DNA from 3 places in the Streptomyces sp. NPDC050085 genome. Region 2 is predicted to be linked to each of the others. Evidence: riboswitches for the same ligand, from Rfam matches in the RefSeq annotation. Region 2 holds a riboswitch; each other region holds the start of a gene.
The links. A riboswitch is a leader RNA that binds a small molecule or an ion and turns the genes downstream of it on or off. The one in region 2 is predicted to bind cobalamin.
Positions count from the first base shown of each region.

Region 1: linked by a shared signal. The riboswitch ahead of ACIBUY_RS36540 (HoxN/HupN/NixA family nickel/cobalt transporter) and the one ahead of cobN (cobaltochelatase subunit CobN) in region 2 are both predicted to bind cobalamin.
Region 3: linked by a shared signal. The riboswitch ahead of metE (5-methyltetrahydropteroyltriglutamate--homocysteine S-methyltransferase) and the one ahead of cobN (cobaltochelatase subunit CobN) in region 2 are both predicted to bind cobalamin.

Region 1 is NZ_JBITJZ010000016.1:21,919-27,308, reverse strand. Features, by position in the region: gene ACIBUY_RS36545 (CaiB/BaiF CoA transferase family protein) at 1-593, opposite strand, end outside; gene ACIBUY_RS36540 (HoxN/HupN/NixA family nickel/cobalt transporter) at 657-1,772, opposite strand; cobalamin riboswitch at 1,803-2,017, opposite strand; gene ACIBUY_RS36535 (metalloregulator ArsR/SmtB family transcription factor) at 2,109-2,465, shown strand; gene ACIBUY_RS36530 (inorganic diphosphatase) at 2,458-2,961, opposite strand; gene ACIBUY_RS36525 (GNAT family N-acetyltransferase) at 3,035-3,526, opposite strand; gene rho (transcription termination factor Rho) at 3,569-4,753, opposite strand; gene ACIBUY_RS36515 (class I SAM-dependent methyltransferase) at 5,116-5,390, shown strand, end outside.
Region 2 is NZ_JBITJZ010000003.1:380,401-385,790, reverse strand. Features, by position in the region: gene cobJ (precorrin-3B C(17)-methyltransferase) at 1-134, opposite strand, end outside; gene ACIBUY_RS14195 (precorrin-8X methylmutase) at 131-811, opposite strand; gene ACIBUY_RS14190 (cobalamin biosynthesis protein CobG) at 804-1,937, opposite strand; cobalamin riboswitch at 1,992-2,130, shown strand; gene cobN (cobaltochelatase subunit CobN) at 2,164-5,390, shown strand, end outside.
Region 3 is NZ_JBITJZ010000007.1:4,661-10,050, forward strand. Features, by position in the region: gene ACIBUY_RS25335 (hypothetical protein) at 1-333, shown strand; gene metE (5-methyltetrahydropteroyltriglutamate--homocysteine S-methyltransferase) at 344-2,668, opposite strand; cobalamin riboswitch at 2,830-3,056, opposite strand; gene ACIBUY_RS25345 (NUDIX domain-containing protein) at 3,124-3,576, shown strand; gene ppk2 (polyphosphate kinase 2) at 3,623-4,405, opposite strand; gene ACIBUY_RS25355 (phosphoketolase family protein) at 4,468-5,390, shown strand, end outside.

The sequences.
Region 1 (5,390 bases), on a different contig from region 2:
TCCACCGCGCGGGCCGTGCCCGTGGCCCGCCGCTCGTACAGGGCGGTGAGGATGCCCGAGAACGCGTACATCCCGGCCGCGATGTCGGCGATCGCGATGCCCACCTTGGCCGGGGCGTCCGGGGTGCCCGTCACGGACACGACGCCCGTCTCGCACTGCACGAGCAGGTCGTACGCCTTGCGGTGGGCCCACGGCCCGTCGGCGCCGTAGCCCGAGATGTCGCACACGATCAGGGCCGGATGCCGCTCGGCCAACTCCCGTGCGGACAGGCCGAGTCGGGCCGCCGCGCCGGGCGCCAGATTCTGTACGAAGACGTCGGCCCCGGCGAGCAGCCGCTCGAGGACGTCGCGGCCGCCGGGCGTCTTGACGTCGAGCGTGACCGAGTCCTTCGAGCGGTTCAGCCACACGAAGTGACTGGACTGGCCGTGCACCGTCTCGTCGTAGCGGCGGGCGAAGTCCCCGTCGCCGGGCCGCTCCACCTTGATCACGCGTGCGCCCAGGTCGGCGAGCTGACGCGTGGCGAACGGCGCCGCCACCGCCTGCTCCAGACTGACGACGGTGACGCCCTCAAGGGGCAGGCGGGCGGCGCTCATTGAGGATCCTCCGGGCTCGTGCGGTGTCGCCGTGCACCGTATGCGAAGGCCCCGGCGGGCGGGTCAGCCGCCCTCGGCAAGCCGAGCGGACCAGCGCTGCTCGACCTTGGCGAGGCGCCAGTAGGCGATGGCCGCACCCCACACGACGACGAACAGGCCGACGATCACGTAGCCGACGTTGTCCAGGTTCAGTCCGGCGATCCAGCTCGTCACCGTGTCGGACAGGTCGAGCTTCTCGTGCAGGACGCCGACGAGTTCGATCGTGCCGATGAAGAAGGCCACCGCGATCGACAGGCCGGTGATGGTGAGGTTGTAGAACACCTTGCGCACCGGGTTCGAGAACGCCCACTGGTACGCGAAGTTCATGAACGTGCCGTCGAGCGTGTCGAACAGGCTCATGCCCGCGGCGAACAGCAGCGGCAGGCACACGATCGCGTACCACGGCAGCCCCGCCGCGGCGCCGGAGCCCGCCATCACCATCAGCGTCACCTCGGTCGCGGTGTCGAAGCCGAGGCCGAAGAGGAAACCGAGCGGGTACATCTGCCCGGGCCGGGTGATCGACTTGGTGAAGCGGCCGAGGACGCGGTTCATGAACCCCCGGGAATCCAGGTGGTGTTCGAGCTCGGTCTCGTCGTACGAGCCCGCGCGCATCGCCCTGAACACCTTCAGGATGCCCATCAGTGCCACGAGGTTGAGCGCGGCGATGAGGTACAGGAACGAGCCGGAGACCGTCGTGCCGACGACGCCCAGCACCTGGTGGGTGCGCGAATCGTCGTTCATCAGTGTGCCGGCGAGGGCGGCGCCGCCCGCGACGAGTGCCGCCATGGCGACGACCACGCTGGAGTGGCCGAGCGCGAACCAGAAGCCCACCGACACCGGGCGTTTGCCGTCCGCCATGAGCTTGCGGGTCGTGTTGTCGATCGCCGCGATGTGGTCGGCGTCGAAGGCGTGCCGCATGCCCAGGGTGTACGCGGTGATGCCGAGGCCGAGTCCGAAGGCCTTGTTGCCGACCTCGTAGTGCCCGGGGACGACCAGCAGGAACAGCACCCCGAACGCGACGACGTGCAGGGCGAGGATCACCGCCAGGAGCCCCGCGGTGCGCACGGTGTCCTCGCGGCGCCAGCGGAAGGCAGGGGTCGAACTCGTCGTCCGCGCAGGGGAGTTCGCGGGCAGGGTCATGCGTCGATCACGCTCCAGCACCTCGTGGATCACTTCGTGAGATGCCGTGGCCGGTCTCCTGGCTTACGGGCGTGCGCCGCCGCTCCTGCCTTCCCAGCGGCCCTGCGGCCACCAGTGGCGTGCTGGTGCGGTGCGCTCCGGACCTGGGGGTCCGGAACCCGATCACAGTGGCGAGGGCCGCTCCGGACTTGGCCCCTGAGGGGCCGTCACCGGTCTTCCCGAACACCACGGCCCGCCCACCCTAGGGTCGCCGGCCTTCGGCTGCATAGCTGCACACCTGTGCAGGTATGCAAGATCACACCGGGGTGCGCCCGCGGGCTTGAGAGAATTCCGGCCATGCATCGCGTACCGGCCGAGCGCGCCGACCACCCCACCATCGACGGCCACCGCGTCTGCGACGCCGTCGCGGCGATCGGGGACGTCGAGGAGGTGCGGGCGTGGGCGGAGCGGTTCTCCCTGCTGGCCGATCCCCGGCGGCTTGCCCTGCTCCTCGCGCTGCGGCGCGTGGGACCGCTGGCCGTGTCCGACCTGGCGGTGGCCTCCGGCATGAACGGGGCTGCCGTGTCCCAGGCACTGCGCCTGTTGCGGGCCGCGGGGATCGTCGCGGGGGAGAAGGCGGGTCGGGTCGTGCGGTACCGGGTGGTCGACGGTGTGGTGGGCGAGCTCGTCGACCGGGTCGGCAAGGTCAGCTGAGCCGGCGTTTGCGCGCCCGCCTGATCTCCTCGTACGCCTTGTCCCGGCCCTCCCAGTGGGAGCCGTCCACGGACTTGCCGGGCTCCAGGTCCTTGTAGACCTCGAAGAAGTGCGTGATCTCCAGGCGGTCGAACTCGGGGATGTCCTCGATGTCCTGGGTGGAGGCGTGGCGCGGGTCGTGGGCGGGGACGCAGAGGATCTTCTCGTCCGGGCCCTTCTCGTCGCTCATCACGAACATGCCGATGGCCCGGCACTCGATGGTGCAGCCGGGGAACGTGGCGTCACCGGTGAGCACGAGCGCGTCCAGCGGGTCGCCGTCGCCGCCGAGCGTGCCCTCGATGTAGCCGTAGTCCGCCGGGTACTGGGTCGAGGTGAACAGCATCCGGTCCAGGCGGATCCGGCCGAGTTCGTGATCCATCTCGTACTTGTTCCGGGAGCCCTGCGGGATCTCCACGATCACGTCGAACGCTTCGTCGCGCGCCTCGCTGCCGCCCAATGTGGCCTCCTTGCCCCATTGCCCGCATTCCGACGACCCGAGTGTGCGCCGTACGGGGCGAGGGCGGAACCCCTCAGACCGCGGGGAGGACGGGGAATACGAGTTCGGGCCGGTCCCAGGCGACGGCCGGCGGACGCGCGGGCACCGTTCCGGTGCGCACCGCGCCCACGCTGCGGTAGAAGCCCTCGGCGGGCGGGTGGGCGACGACGCGGACCTCGGCGAGCCCCGCGGCGCGCGCCTCGCCCCGCATGTGCGCGACGAGCAGGCGCCCGATGCCGAGGCCCTGCGCGTCGTTCGCGACGAACATCAGGTCCAGCTCCGGCGGCGCGAGGAGCAGGGAGTAGAAGCCGAGGACCCGGTCGTCGGCGTCGTCGGCCGCGACGAAGACCCGGTGCGCCTCGATGTAGTCGGGGCCCACGCGATAGCTGGCGACCATCGCCGCGTACGGGCCCTCGTAGGCGCGGGAGCCGCGCACGAGCCGGGTCAGACGCCTGGCGTCGCGCGCGGTCGCCCGGCGTACGGTGACGGCCGGGTCACCCCCGGGGCGCGTAATGCTCGCTGTCATGTCTTGAGTATTACGCATCCGGGGGTCGGGCGCGGCGGCGGGTCAGCCCGTGGGCACCGTCGAGTGGACCTGGCGCAGGAACGCGGCGTTGTCCGGGGTGCGGCGCAGCTTGTCGAGCAGGGCCTCGTACGAGGACTGCCCGTCGCGGCCCTGCAGGGCCCGGCGCAGTCCGCGTACGGCGGTCAACTCGGGGGCGGACACCAGGAGTTCCTCGCGGCGGGTACCGGAGGGGGTGAGGTCGACGGCCGGGTAGACGCGGCGGTCGGACAGCGTGCGGTCCAGGCGCAGCTCCATGTTGCCGGTGCTCTTGAGCTCCTCGAAGAAGTAGTCGTCGGCGCGCGAACCGGTGTCGACCAGGGCGGTGGCGAGGATCGTCAGGGATCCGGCCTCCTCCGTGTTGCGGGCCGCGCCGAACAGGCGCTTGGGGCCGAGCAGTGCGGCCGCGTCGACACCGCCCGACAGGGTGCGGCCCCCCGAGGAGGCGGCGTTGTTGTGGGCCCGGCACAGCCGGGTCAGCGAGTCGAGCAGGATCACCACGTCGCGGCCCTGCTCGACAAGGCGCTTGGCGCGCTCCACCGCGAGTTCGGCGAGCGCGATGTGCGCCTTGGCCGGACGGTCGAACGTCGAGGAGTACACCTCGCCGCGCACGGACCGGCGCATGTCGGTGACCTCCTCGGGGCGCTCGTCGAGGAGCACCACCATGAGGTGAGTCTCGGGGTGGTTCGTGGCGACGGCCGCCGCGAGCTGCTGCAGGAGCACGGTCTTGCCGGTCTTGGGCGGCGCGACGACGAGGCCGCGCTGACCCTTGCCGACCGGGGTGAACAGATCGACGATCCGGCCCGCGAGCCCGCTCGCCGGGCTCTCCAGGCGCAGCCGCTCGGCGGGGTGCAGGGGAGTGAGGTCGGCGAAGCGCGGGCGGGTGCGGGCCGCGGCGGCAGGGGCGCCGCCGACGGTCTCGACGTGCGTCAGGGTGTGCGCCTTCGCGCACAGCCCGTCGACGAAGTCGCCCTTGCGCAGGCCGAGTTGGCGGATGAGAGCGGCGGGGACCTGGACGTCACGGGGTGTCGCCTGCAGATCGCCCGCACGCAGGTGGCCCTGCCCGTTCGCGCCGATGTCGAGGACGCCGGCGGCTCGGACGGGAGCCTTGGAAGGTGCGGATACGGATACGGATGCGGGTGCGGAAGCCTCGACCGGAGCGGGAGGCTTCTCCAGGGTGGAGCTGGTCATGGTGATCACGGTCCTTTCGCGGACGCTGTTCGTACGCGGGCAGGGAAGGAAGGGGGAATGGCTCCGGCGACTGCGTCGGGGGCGGTGGACCGCGCCCCGGGGAAGGCGGGCGAAGAGGCCCGCGGCCGGGAGGGAACCTGGCAGTGCAGGGGCGGGCGAGAACCCGCCGAGAACCTGTTGACCAGGGATGACGCACGCTGCGGCACTGACCGGGAAGGGTGAGCGCTCAGGCGCTGAAGAGAGTGGATCGGCACCGGCGCCTCAGAAGGGGCGTACACACGTGCCACGTAGAAGGTAGCACCCGGCCCCCGGTGCGTGGCAAGAGCGGACTTCGGCGGGCGGCCGTCCTATGCTGATCCGCCATGTTCACACCCCAGGGGCCCACCCTCCGCGAGCTGGCCGTTCAGGCGATGTCGTCGGTCGAGCGGGGCTACGACCTGCTCGCCCCGAAATTCGACCACACCCCGTTCCGCACCCCCGATCTCGTCCTCGACCCGGTCGCGCGGGCGCTGCGCGGGCTCGGCCCGTACGAGGACGGGCTCGACCTGTGCTGCGGAACCGGCGCGGGGCTCGGCGTGCTGCGCGAGGTGTGCGCGGGCCGCGTCGTGGGCGTCGACTTCAGCGCGGGCATGCTGGA
Region 2 (5,390 bases):
GACCGCCCGTGCCGTGCGCAGTGGTACGCGATCACGTCGGCGGACGCGATGGCCTTCACCGCGGCGACGGTCATCAACTCCGGGTCACCGGGCCCGAGTCCGACCCCGTACAGCTTTCCGGTGGTGCCGGTCATGCCCGTCCCGCCTTGTCTTCCTTCTTGTCTTCCCTGTCTTCCATGATCTCGGCCTCGGTCGCGAGCGCGTTGAGCGCGGCCGCCGTGATGGCGCTGCCGCCGCGCCGTCCGCGTACGACGAGGTACTCGAGGCCGAGCGAGTTCGCGGCGAGCGCGTCCTTCGACTCGGCGGCGCCCACGAACCCGACGGGGATGCCGAGCACGGCGGCCGGCCGCGGCGCACCGTTCGCGATCATCTCGAGGAGGTGGAAGAGGGCGGTGGGGGCGTTGCCGATGGCGACGACGGCCCCGTCGAGCCGGTCGCGCCACAGCTCCAGGGCGGCAGCACTCCGCGTCGTCCCCAACTCGGCGGCCAGCGCGGCCACTTGAGGGTCCCGGAGCGTGCACAGTACGTCGTTGTCGGCGGGCAGCCGCTTGCGCGTCACGCCGCTCGCGACCATGTGCGCGTCGCAGAGGATGGGCGCCCCGGCGCGCAGTGCGGCACGGGCCTTGGCGACCACCTGGGCCGAGTGGCCGATGTCCTGTACGAGATCCACCTGACCGCAGGCGTGGATCATGCGGACCGCGACCTGGGCGACGTCGGCGGGCAGGCCCGCGAGCCCGTCCGCCGCCTCGGCGCGGATGGTGGCAAAGGACTCGCGGTAGATCGCCGCGCCGTCCTTCTCGTAGTCATACACGGGGTTCGGCTCTTTCGGTGGGGTCGGTGATGTCGTACGTGCCATGAGGGCGGGCCACGATGTCGATGTAAGGACCGGTCGGGTGACCGCAGCGCCGCTCGCAGCCGGACCAGTAGGTGGGCAGGGCCGGATGGGCCTCGCCGATCCGCGCGGTGGCGTCGGCCCGTACGTCGGCATGGGACTTGGCGCATCCGGGCCGCCCGATGCAGGCGCCGACGCGGGTCCAGGGGGAGTCGGTGTCGTACGCCGTGACGCCGGGCACGACGACGCGGCGCCAGGGGGTCAACCGGAGCTCTTGGAGGGGGTGTTGGGCGGCCAGTTCGATGAGGTCGCGCCAGTGGGTGGGAGTGAGGGTGCCGAAGGGGGGCGCGAAGCCACATTCAGCCCCGCCGGCGATTGAGGCGCGGGGTCCGGGGCGGAGCCCCGTGGCCTGCACGCCGACCTGCTCCAGCCGCTCACCCACCAGCCGCCCCAACTCGCCCTCCGGCAACCCGAGTTCGGCCACCCGCCATACGCGACGTCCAGTAATGCTCCGAGCCGCCTCGACAAAAACCTCAGCCGCGACAACCGCAGCCCGGGCCCCGTCCTCGTACGCCACAGAGAACTCGGCCCCGTCGACACAGAGCACGCCCCGGCCCCCCGGAACCCCCCGCACCAACACATCCGGCCGCAGAGAAGCCACATCCCCCCGCCCGTCATCCAGGGCAAAGAGGAACCGCCCCGACAACCCCGGGGTCACGGCACTCGCACACAGCCCCGCATCAAGCCCGTTCAACCAGGACCGCACGTCCACGAACCCGCCCCCGTCGAGCCCCGACATGGGCGAGGCCACGACATTGCGCACCCGCTCGTGCGCGGCGGAGGGCAACAGCCCGGCGGCCGAGAGCGCGGCGGCCAACTCGGCGTCACACCCGCCCCGCAACCCCCGAAGCTGCACGTTCCCCCGGGACGTGAGGTGCAGCAGCCCGTCCCCGAGCCGCCCCGCGACCTCCCCGAGGGCCCGCGCCGCGGCCACGCCCAGCACCCCGCCGGGTATCCGCACCCGCGCCAGGAACCCGTCGTCCGCGGCGTGCAGCCGCAGCGCGCCCGGGCAGGCGTCGCCGGGGGACATGGGGGAATCGGACATGCCGGGGAGCATACCCATCGCTCTGTGACGGGCATCCCGTACCGGGCGCGGGCCCCGACCCGTACGATGAGCGGTGCCATCGACGGCGACAGGGGAGGAAGCCCGGTGCGAATCCGGCGCGGTCCCGCCACTGTGAGCCCTCTCATAGCCAGAGGGTGAGCCAGGAACTCCCGCCGTCACATGAACCACCCGGGGCGCGGACACCCCGAGGAAGGCCAGCCGACGCATGCTCCTGCTCCTGTCGACCTCCGACACGGACCTGCTCAGCGCCCGCGCGGCGAACACCGCCGCCGACGCCCCGGTCACGTACCGCTTCGCGAACCCTTCCCGGCTGCCGCTGGACGACCTCGACGCGCTGCTCGACGGCGTCGACCTCGTCGTCGTCCGTCTCCTCGGCGGCGTCCGCGCCTGGCAGGACGGCATCGACCGGCTGACCGCGGCCGCGATCCCGATGGTCGTGCTCAGCGGTGAACAGGCCCCGGACGCCCAGCTGATGGCGGCCTCCACGGTCCCGGTCGGGATCGCGGCGGAGGCCCACAAGTACCTGGCGCACGGCGGCCCGCAGAACCTGGCGCACCTCGCCCGCTTCCTGTCGGACACGGTCCTGCTCACCGGCCACGGCTTCGAACCGCCCGCGGCGGCGCCGACCTGGGGCGCGCTCGACCGTCCGGAGGCGTCCGGGCAGGGCCCGACCATCGCGGTGCTCTATTACCGCGCCCACCACATGAGCGGCAACACGGCGTTCGTGCACGCCCTGTGCGACGAGATCGAGCGCGCGGGCGGCCGCCCCCTCCCGCTGTACGTGGCCTCTCTGCGCGCCCCCGAGGCCGAGTTGATCGACGCGCTGCGCGCCGCCGACGCCATCGTCACGACGGTGCTCGCGGCGGGTGGCACACGGCCGGCGGAGGCTTCGGCGGGCGGCGACGACGAGTCGTGGGACGCGGGCGCGCTCACCCGGCTCGACGTCCCGATCCTCCAGGCCCTGTGCCTGACGTCCTCCCGCGCGGACTGGGAGGAGAACGACGAGGGCGTCTCCCCGCTGGACGCGGCGAGCCAGATCGCGGTGCCGGAGTTCGACGGCCGCCTCATCACGGTCCCGTTCTCCTTCAAGGAGATCGACGAGGACGGGCTGCCCGCGTACGTCGCCGACGCCGAGCGCGCGTCCCGCGTGGCCGGGATCGCCGTACGCCACGCACGCCTGCGCCACATCCCGGCGGCGGACAAGAAGCTGGCGCTCGTCCTGTCCGCGTACCCCACCAAGCACTCCCGCATCGGCAACGCGGTCGGCCTGGACACCCCGGCCTCCGCGGTGGCGCTGCTGCGCCGACTGCTGGACGAGGGCTACGACTTCGGGGACCGGGCCGACATCCCGGGCCTGGTCTCGGGCGACGGCGACGAGTTGATCCGGGCGCTCATCGACGCGGGCGGCCACGACCAGGACTGGCTCACGGAAGAGCAGCTGGCCGCCAACCCGGTCCGCATCCCGGCCGCCGACTACAAGCGCTGGTACGCGACGCTGCCCCAGGAACTCCGTACGAACGTCGAGCAGCACTGGGGCCCGCCGCCCGGCGAGATGTTCCTCGACCGCTCCCGCAACCCCGAGGGCGACATCGTGCTCGCGGCCCTGCGCCGCGGCAACCTCCTCATCCTCATCCAGCCGCCGCGCGGCTTCGGCGAGAACCCGATCGCGATCTACCACGACCCCGATCTGCCGCCGTCCCACCACTACTTGGCCGCGTACCGCTGGATCGCGGCGCCCGCTGCCGACAACGGGTTCGGCGCCGACGCGATGATCCACCTCGGCAAGCACGGCAACCTGGAGTGGCTGCCCGGCAAGAACGCGGGCCTGTCCGCCGCCTGCGGCCCCGACGCAGCGCTCGGCGACGTCCCGCTGATCTACCCGTTCCTGGTCAACGACCCGGGCGAGGGCACCCAGGCCAAGCGCCGCGTCCACGCCACGCTCATCGACCACCTGGTCCCGCCGATGGCCCGCGCCGACAGCTACGGCGACATCGCCCGCCTGGAACAACTCCTGGACGAGCACGCGCAGATCGCGTCGATGGACCCGGCGAAGCTCCCGGCGATCCGGGCCCAGATCTGGACCCTCATCCAGGCCGCGAAGCTCGACCACGACCTGGGGGTCGAGGACCGCCCCGAGGACGAGGGCTTCGACGACTTCATCATGCATCTCGACGGCTGGCTCTGCGAGATCAAGGACGTCCAGATCCGCGACGGCCTCCACGTCCTGGGCAACCCCCCGGCAGGCCCCGACCGGGTCAACCTGGTCCTCGCGATCCTCCGGGCCCGCCAGATCTGGGGCGGCACGACCGCCCTGCCGGGCCTGCGCGAGGCCCTGGGCCTGGACGAGTCGAAGGCGACCCGCACGGACGCGGACGCGGTCGAGGAACAGGCCCGCGCCCTGGTCGAGGCCATGGAGGCCGCGGACTGGAACCCGGAGTCCGTCCCCACCGACGTATCGGACCAGGTCCGCGCCATCCTCGACTTCGCCGCACGAGAGGTCGTCCCCCGGCTCAGCCGCACCACCGACGAACTCGACCACGCCGTAAGGGCATTGGAAGGCCGCTTCATCCCGGCAGGCCCCAGCGGCTCCCCCCTGCGCGGCCTCGTCAACGTCCTGCCGACCGGCCGCAACTTCTACTCCGTCGACCCGAAGGCCGTCCCGTCCCGCCTCGCCTGGGAGACGGGCCAGGCCCTGGCCGACTCCCTCATCGAGCGCTACCGCCAGGACAACGACAACGCGTACCCCACCTCCGTGGGACTGTCCCTGTGGGGCACGAGTGCCATGCGCACAGCGGGAGACGACGTCGCCGAAGCCCTCGCCCTGCTCGGCATCCGCCCGGTCTGGGACGACGCCTCGCGCCGCGTGACGGGCCTCGAGCCCATCCCGTACGAGGAGTTGAACCGCCCCCGCATCGACGTCACGCTCCGCATCTCCGGCTTCTTCCGCGACGCGTTCCCGCACACGATCGGCATCCTCGACGACGCGGTCCGCCTGGCCGCGTCCCTGGACGAGCCGGCCGAGCGCAATCACGTACGGGCGCACGTCCAGGCGGATGTCGCGGAACACGGCGACGAGCGCCGGGCCACCACCCGCATCTTCGGCTCGCGCCCCGGCACGTACGGCGCGGGCCTGCTCCAGCTGATCGACTCCAAGGACTGGCGCACGGACGCGGACCTCGCCGAGGTCTACACGGTGTGGGGCGGCTACGCGTACGGCCGCGGCCTGGACGGACGCTCGGCCCGCACCGACATGGAGACGGCGTACAAGCGCATCGCGGTGGCCGCCAAGAACACCGACACCCGCGAGCACGACATCGCCGACTCCGACGACTACTTCCAGTACCACGGCGGCATGGTGGCGACGGTCCGTGCGCTGCGCGGCACGGCCCCCGCCGCGTACATCGGCGACTCGACGCGTCCCGAGACGGTCCG
Region 3 (5,390 bases), on a different contig from region 2:
ATGGGCAGACCACCCCAACCGCGCCACATCATGCTCGGCGGCCACGAAGCCGTCGCCCTGACCATCGACGAGTACGCCCAACTGATCGCGAGCCGACGGCAGATCGGCGGTCAGAGCGCCCGCGTCCGGGTCCTGGCCCACCAGGCGAAGCGCACCGAGCGCCTGGTGCGAGGCCTGGAGGAACTCGTCGAGGAGTGCGCTGCCGAGGCCTGCCGTGCCGCCGGCACACCGCAGCCGGGGCAGCCACGGTCGGACGACCGTCGGGACGACGACTGCCCGCGCTGCGCCGTCGCCGAACTGCTGCGCGGGTACAAGGACATGACGAGCGGCTGACCCGGATGGATCAGGACGTCGTGGTCCCCAGCTCCTCGCGGACCGTGCGTGCGGCCGCGACGAGGTTCTCCAGGGAGGCCCGGGTCTCGGGCCAGCCGCGGGTCTTCAGACCGCAGTCCGGGTTGACCCACAGCCGCTCGGCGGGAATGGCCTCAAGTCCCGTACGCAGCAAGGCGGATGCCTCCTCGGGGCTCGGGATGCGGGGGGAGTGGATGTCGTACACGCCGGGGCCCGCCTCGCGCGGGTAGCCGTGCTCGGCCAGCTCGCGCGCGACCTGCATGTGCGAGCGCGCCGCTTCGAGGCTGATGACGTCGGCGTCGAGGTCGTCGATGGCCCGGACGATGTCGCCGAACTCGGCGTAGCACATGTGGGTGTGGATCTGGGTGTCCGGGCGGACCCCCGCCGTGGACAGGCGGAACGCCTCGGTGGCCCAGGCGAGGTACGCGGCGTGGCCCGCGGCGCGCAGCGGCAGCGTCTCGCGCAGGGCGGGCTCGTCGACCTGGATGACCGAAGTCCCGTTCGCCTCCAGGTCGTTGACCTCGTCGCGCAGGGCGAGGGCGACCTGGCGGGCGGTGTCGCCGAGCGGCTGGTCGTCGCGGACGAAGGACCAGGCGAGCATGGTGACGGGCCCGGTCAGCATGCCCTTGACGGGCCGGTCGGAGAGCGACTGCGCGTACGTCGTCCAGCGCACCGTCATCGGCCCGGGGCGCGCGATGTCACCGGCCAGGACCGGCGGGCGGACGTAGCGGGTGCCGTACGACTGGACCCAGCCGTGCTGCGTGGCGAGGTAGCCGGTGAGCTGCTCGGCGAAGTACTGGACCATGTCGTTGCGTTCGGGTTCGCCGTGCACGAGGACGTCCAGGCCCGTCTTCTCCTGGAACGAGATGACGTCGCGGATCTCGTTCCTGATGCGTTCCTCGTAGCCCGCGGTGTCGATCCGCCCGGCGCGCAAGTCGGCGCGGGCGGTGCGCAGTTCGGTGGTCTGCGGGAAGGATCCGATGGTGGTGGTCGGCAGCAGCGGCAGGCCGAGGAGGGCGCGCTGGGCCGCGGCCCGCTCGGCGTAGGGCTGCGAGCGGCGGCTGTCGGAGTCGGTGACGGCCGCGGCGCGCGCCCGGACGGCCGGGTCGCGGGTGATCGGCGATGCGGTGCGCGAGGCGAGATCGGCCCTGTTGGCCGCGAGTTCCGCGGTGATGGCGTCCGTGCCCTGGGCCAGCCCCTTGGCGAGGATGGCGACCTCGGTGGTCTTCTGCCGGGCGAAGGCGAGCCAGCGCCGGATCTGCGGCTCGATGTCGCGCTCCGCCGCGGCGTCGAGCGGGACGTGGAGCAGCGAGCAGGAGGCGGCCACGTCGACGCGGTCGGCCAGGCCCAGCAGGGTGCCGAGTGTGCTGAGGGACTTCGCCAGGTCGTTGATCCAGATGTTGCGGCCGTTGACGACACCGGCGACCAGCCGCTTGCCGGGCAGGCCGCCGACCGCGGCGAGCGCGTCGAGGTTGGCGGCCGCGGCGTCGGTGAAGTCGAGGGCGAGGCCGTCGACCGGCGCCTTCGCGAGGACGGGCAGCGCGTCACCGAGCTGGTCGAAGTAGGAGGCGACGAGCAGCCTCGGACGGTCGGTGAGGGCGCCGAGGTCGCGGTACGTGCGGGCCGCCGCGCCCAGTTCGGCCGGGGTGCGGTCCTGGACGAGGGCGGGCTCGTCGAGCTGCACCCACGCGGCGCCGGCGGCGCGCAGGTCGGCGAGGACCTCGGCGTACACGGGCAGCAGCCGGTCGAGGAGCGTGAGCGGGTCGAAGTCCGCCGCGACGCCGGGCGCGGGCTTGGCCAGGAGCAGGTACGTGACCGGTCCGACGAGCACCGGGCGGGCGGCGAGCCCCAGGGCGAGGGCCTCCTCGAGCTCCGCGACCTGTTTGGTGGAGTCGGCGGCGAAGACCGTGTCCGGGCCCAACTCAGGCACCAGGTAGTGGTAGTTGGTGTCGAACCACTTGGTCATCTCCAGCGGTGCGACGTCCTGCGTGCCGCGGGCCATGGCGAAGAACCCGTCGAGGGCGTCCGCGTCGACGGCGGCGCGGTGGCGCTCGGGGATCGCGCCGACCATGACGGTGGTGTCGAGGACGTGGTCGTAGTACGAGAAGTCGCCGGTGGGGACTTCGCCGATGCCCGCGCCCGCGAGTTCCCGCCAGTTCGTGCGGCGCAGCCCGGCCGCGGTGGCACGGAGGGCGTCGGCGGTGACGCGGCCCTTCCAGTAGCCCTCGATCGCCTTCTTGAGCTCGCGGTTCGGTCCCTGGCGCGGGTAGCCGTGCACGGTGGCCCGTGCTGTTGCGGCTGCGGTGCTGGTGGTCACGGAGTTCTCCTTCGAGAGACGTATCCCTGGGATCCCGGGACCGACGCGGTCGAGAAGGAGTGACGGACCGGCGGCACGACCTCGCGCGGCAAGGCGCGGTGGTCCGCTCGGTAGGTACGCCGACCCGCCCTCGAGGTCACCGGAATCTCCGCGTACGCGTGGTGCGTACACGGGCAGTTGGCAGGTCTTCGGACTCGTGGGCGCGTCCCGTGCACAGACGGAACACCTACTGGCCGTCGCTTCCCAGGTCCCGTTCCTCGGGGCCCAGTGCGTATGACGGCGGTCGTTCCCACTCACCGCTGCGGGGCAGTCCCGGATTCCCACCGGGTTCCCTCTTGCGACGCATCCCGCCTGGCGGACGGGGCGAACCAGCTGCACGGGCCACCCTACGGGGCGTGGGTCGAGCGGTGCCAGGGGGTCCGGGATCCGGGCGGGTTGGCCTGCACAATGCGGGGATGGAGCACATGAATCACACCGATCACACCGATCACACGGATCACGCGGATCACGCGGATCACACCGTCATGAAGGTCGTCGCCGCCGCCGTGGTCGAGGACGGGAAGCTGCTCGTCGTCAGCAAGCGGGCGGCGCCGGACGTCTTCTACGTTCCGGGCGGCAAGCCCGAGCCGGGAGAGGAGCCGGAGGAGACCCTCGTACGGGAGTTGCACGAGGAGTTGGGCGTCGTACCGGGCACCCTCGAACCGCTCGCGGTGGTGGAGGAGACGGCAGCCCTGGAAGGCGTCCCGATGCACCTGACCGTCTTCTCCACGACGTTGACCGGCGAGCCGGTACCCGCGGCCGAACTGTCCGCCCTGCGCTGGACCGACGGACGTGACCCGGGCCTGCGACTCGCCCCCGCCGTCGAACGCCATCTGCTGCCGTTGCTGCGGGACAGGGGCGTGCTCTAGGCCACGGAGCGGGTCGGGACGCCCGGCGTGGGCAACGGCACGTACGTCAGACGAGGCCCGCCGCGTGATCGGGGACGTACGTCTGAAGGTCGCGCGGCGGCCGCCGGTAACCCGTGGCCGGCGGCCGCCGTGGCAGATCGATCGCGGGCGGTGCGACCTCCCGGTAGGGCACCGTCGACAGCAGGTGCGCGATCATGTTGAGGCGGGCGCTGCGCTTGTCGTCGCTCTCGACGAGGTACCAGGGCGCCTCCGCGATGTCGGTGTGCACGAGCATCTCGTCCTTCGCCCGCGAGTACGCCTCCCAGCGCGTGATCGACTCGACGTCCAGCGCCGACAACTTCCAACGCCGTGTGGGGTCTTCGAGACGGCGCCGGAACCGCTGCTCCTGCACCGCGTCACTCACCGAGAACCAGTACTTGCGCAACAGGACGCCGTCCTCGACGAGGAGTCGCTCGAACAGGGGGCACTGATGGAGGAAGCGTCGGTGCTCGGCAGGCGTACAGAATCCCATCACGTGCTCCACGCCCGCCCGGTTGTACCAACTGCGGTCGAAGAGGACTATTTCGCCTGCCGCGGGAAGCCGTTCCACGTACCGCTGGAAGTACCACTGCGTGCGCTCGCGCTCCGTGGGCGCGGGCAGCGCGACGATCCGTGCCACCCGGGGATTGAGATGCTCGGCGACCCGCTTGATCGTGCCGCCCTTGCCCGCTGCGTCGCGTCCCTCGAAGACGACGACCAGGCGGGCCGCCTCGGCACGCACCCACTCCTGGAGCTTCACCAGTTCGGTCTGCAACCGGTACAACTCCCGCTCGTACAGCGCCTTGTTCACGGCCCCACCCCGTATCCCCTAGCCCAACGCCCCATGCCTACAGCGACGTTACGGAGAATCCCATGACCAGGGCCAATCATCCGGACAACACGGCGCTCGACGTCGACGAACACGGCGCGCTCGACGCCGGCGAACACGAGGCGCTCGACGCGCACTGGCGGGCCGCGAACTACCTCGCGGTCGGCCAGATCTACCTCATGGGGAACCCGCTGCTCGCCCAGCCCCTGCGACCCGAGCACATCAAGCCGCGCCTGCTCGGCCACTGGGGCACCTCGCCCGGACTGAACCTGGTCCACACCCACCTCAACCGGGTGATCAAGGCCCGCGACCTGGAGGCCCTGTGCATCTGGGGACCCGGGCACGGCGGGCCGGCGGTCCTTGCCAACTCCTGGCTGGACGGGTCCTACGGCGAGACGTATCCGGACGTCGGCCGGGACGCGGCCGGCATGGAGCGCCTGTTCCGCCAGTTCTCCTTCCCCGGCGGCGTGCCCAGCCACGTCGCCCCGGAGACACCCGGCTCGATCCACGAGGGCGGCGAGCTGGGCTACTCCCTCGCCCACGCCTACGGAGCCGCCCTCGACAACCCGGACCTCCTCGTCGCCTGCGTCATCGGCGACGGCGAGGCGGAGACCGGACCGCTGGCCGCCTCCTGGCACTCCACCAAGTTCCTCGACCCGGTGCACGACGGCGCGGTCCTGCCGATCCTCCACCTCAACGGCTACAAGATCGCCAACCCGACGGTCCTGGCCCGCATCCCCGAGGACGAGCTCGACGACCTGCTGCGCGGCTACGGCCACGAGCCGATCCACGTGTCCGGACACGAACCCGGCCAGGTGCACCACGCGATGGCCGCCGCGATGGACCGGGCCCTCGACCGCATCGCCCACCTCCAGCGGGCCGCCCGCACCGAGGGCGCCACCGAACGCCCGCGCTGGCCCATGATCGTGCTGCGCACCCCCAAGGGCTGGACGGGCCCGCGCGAGGT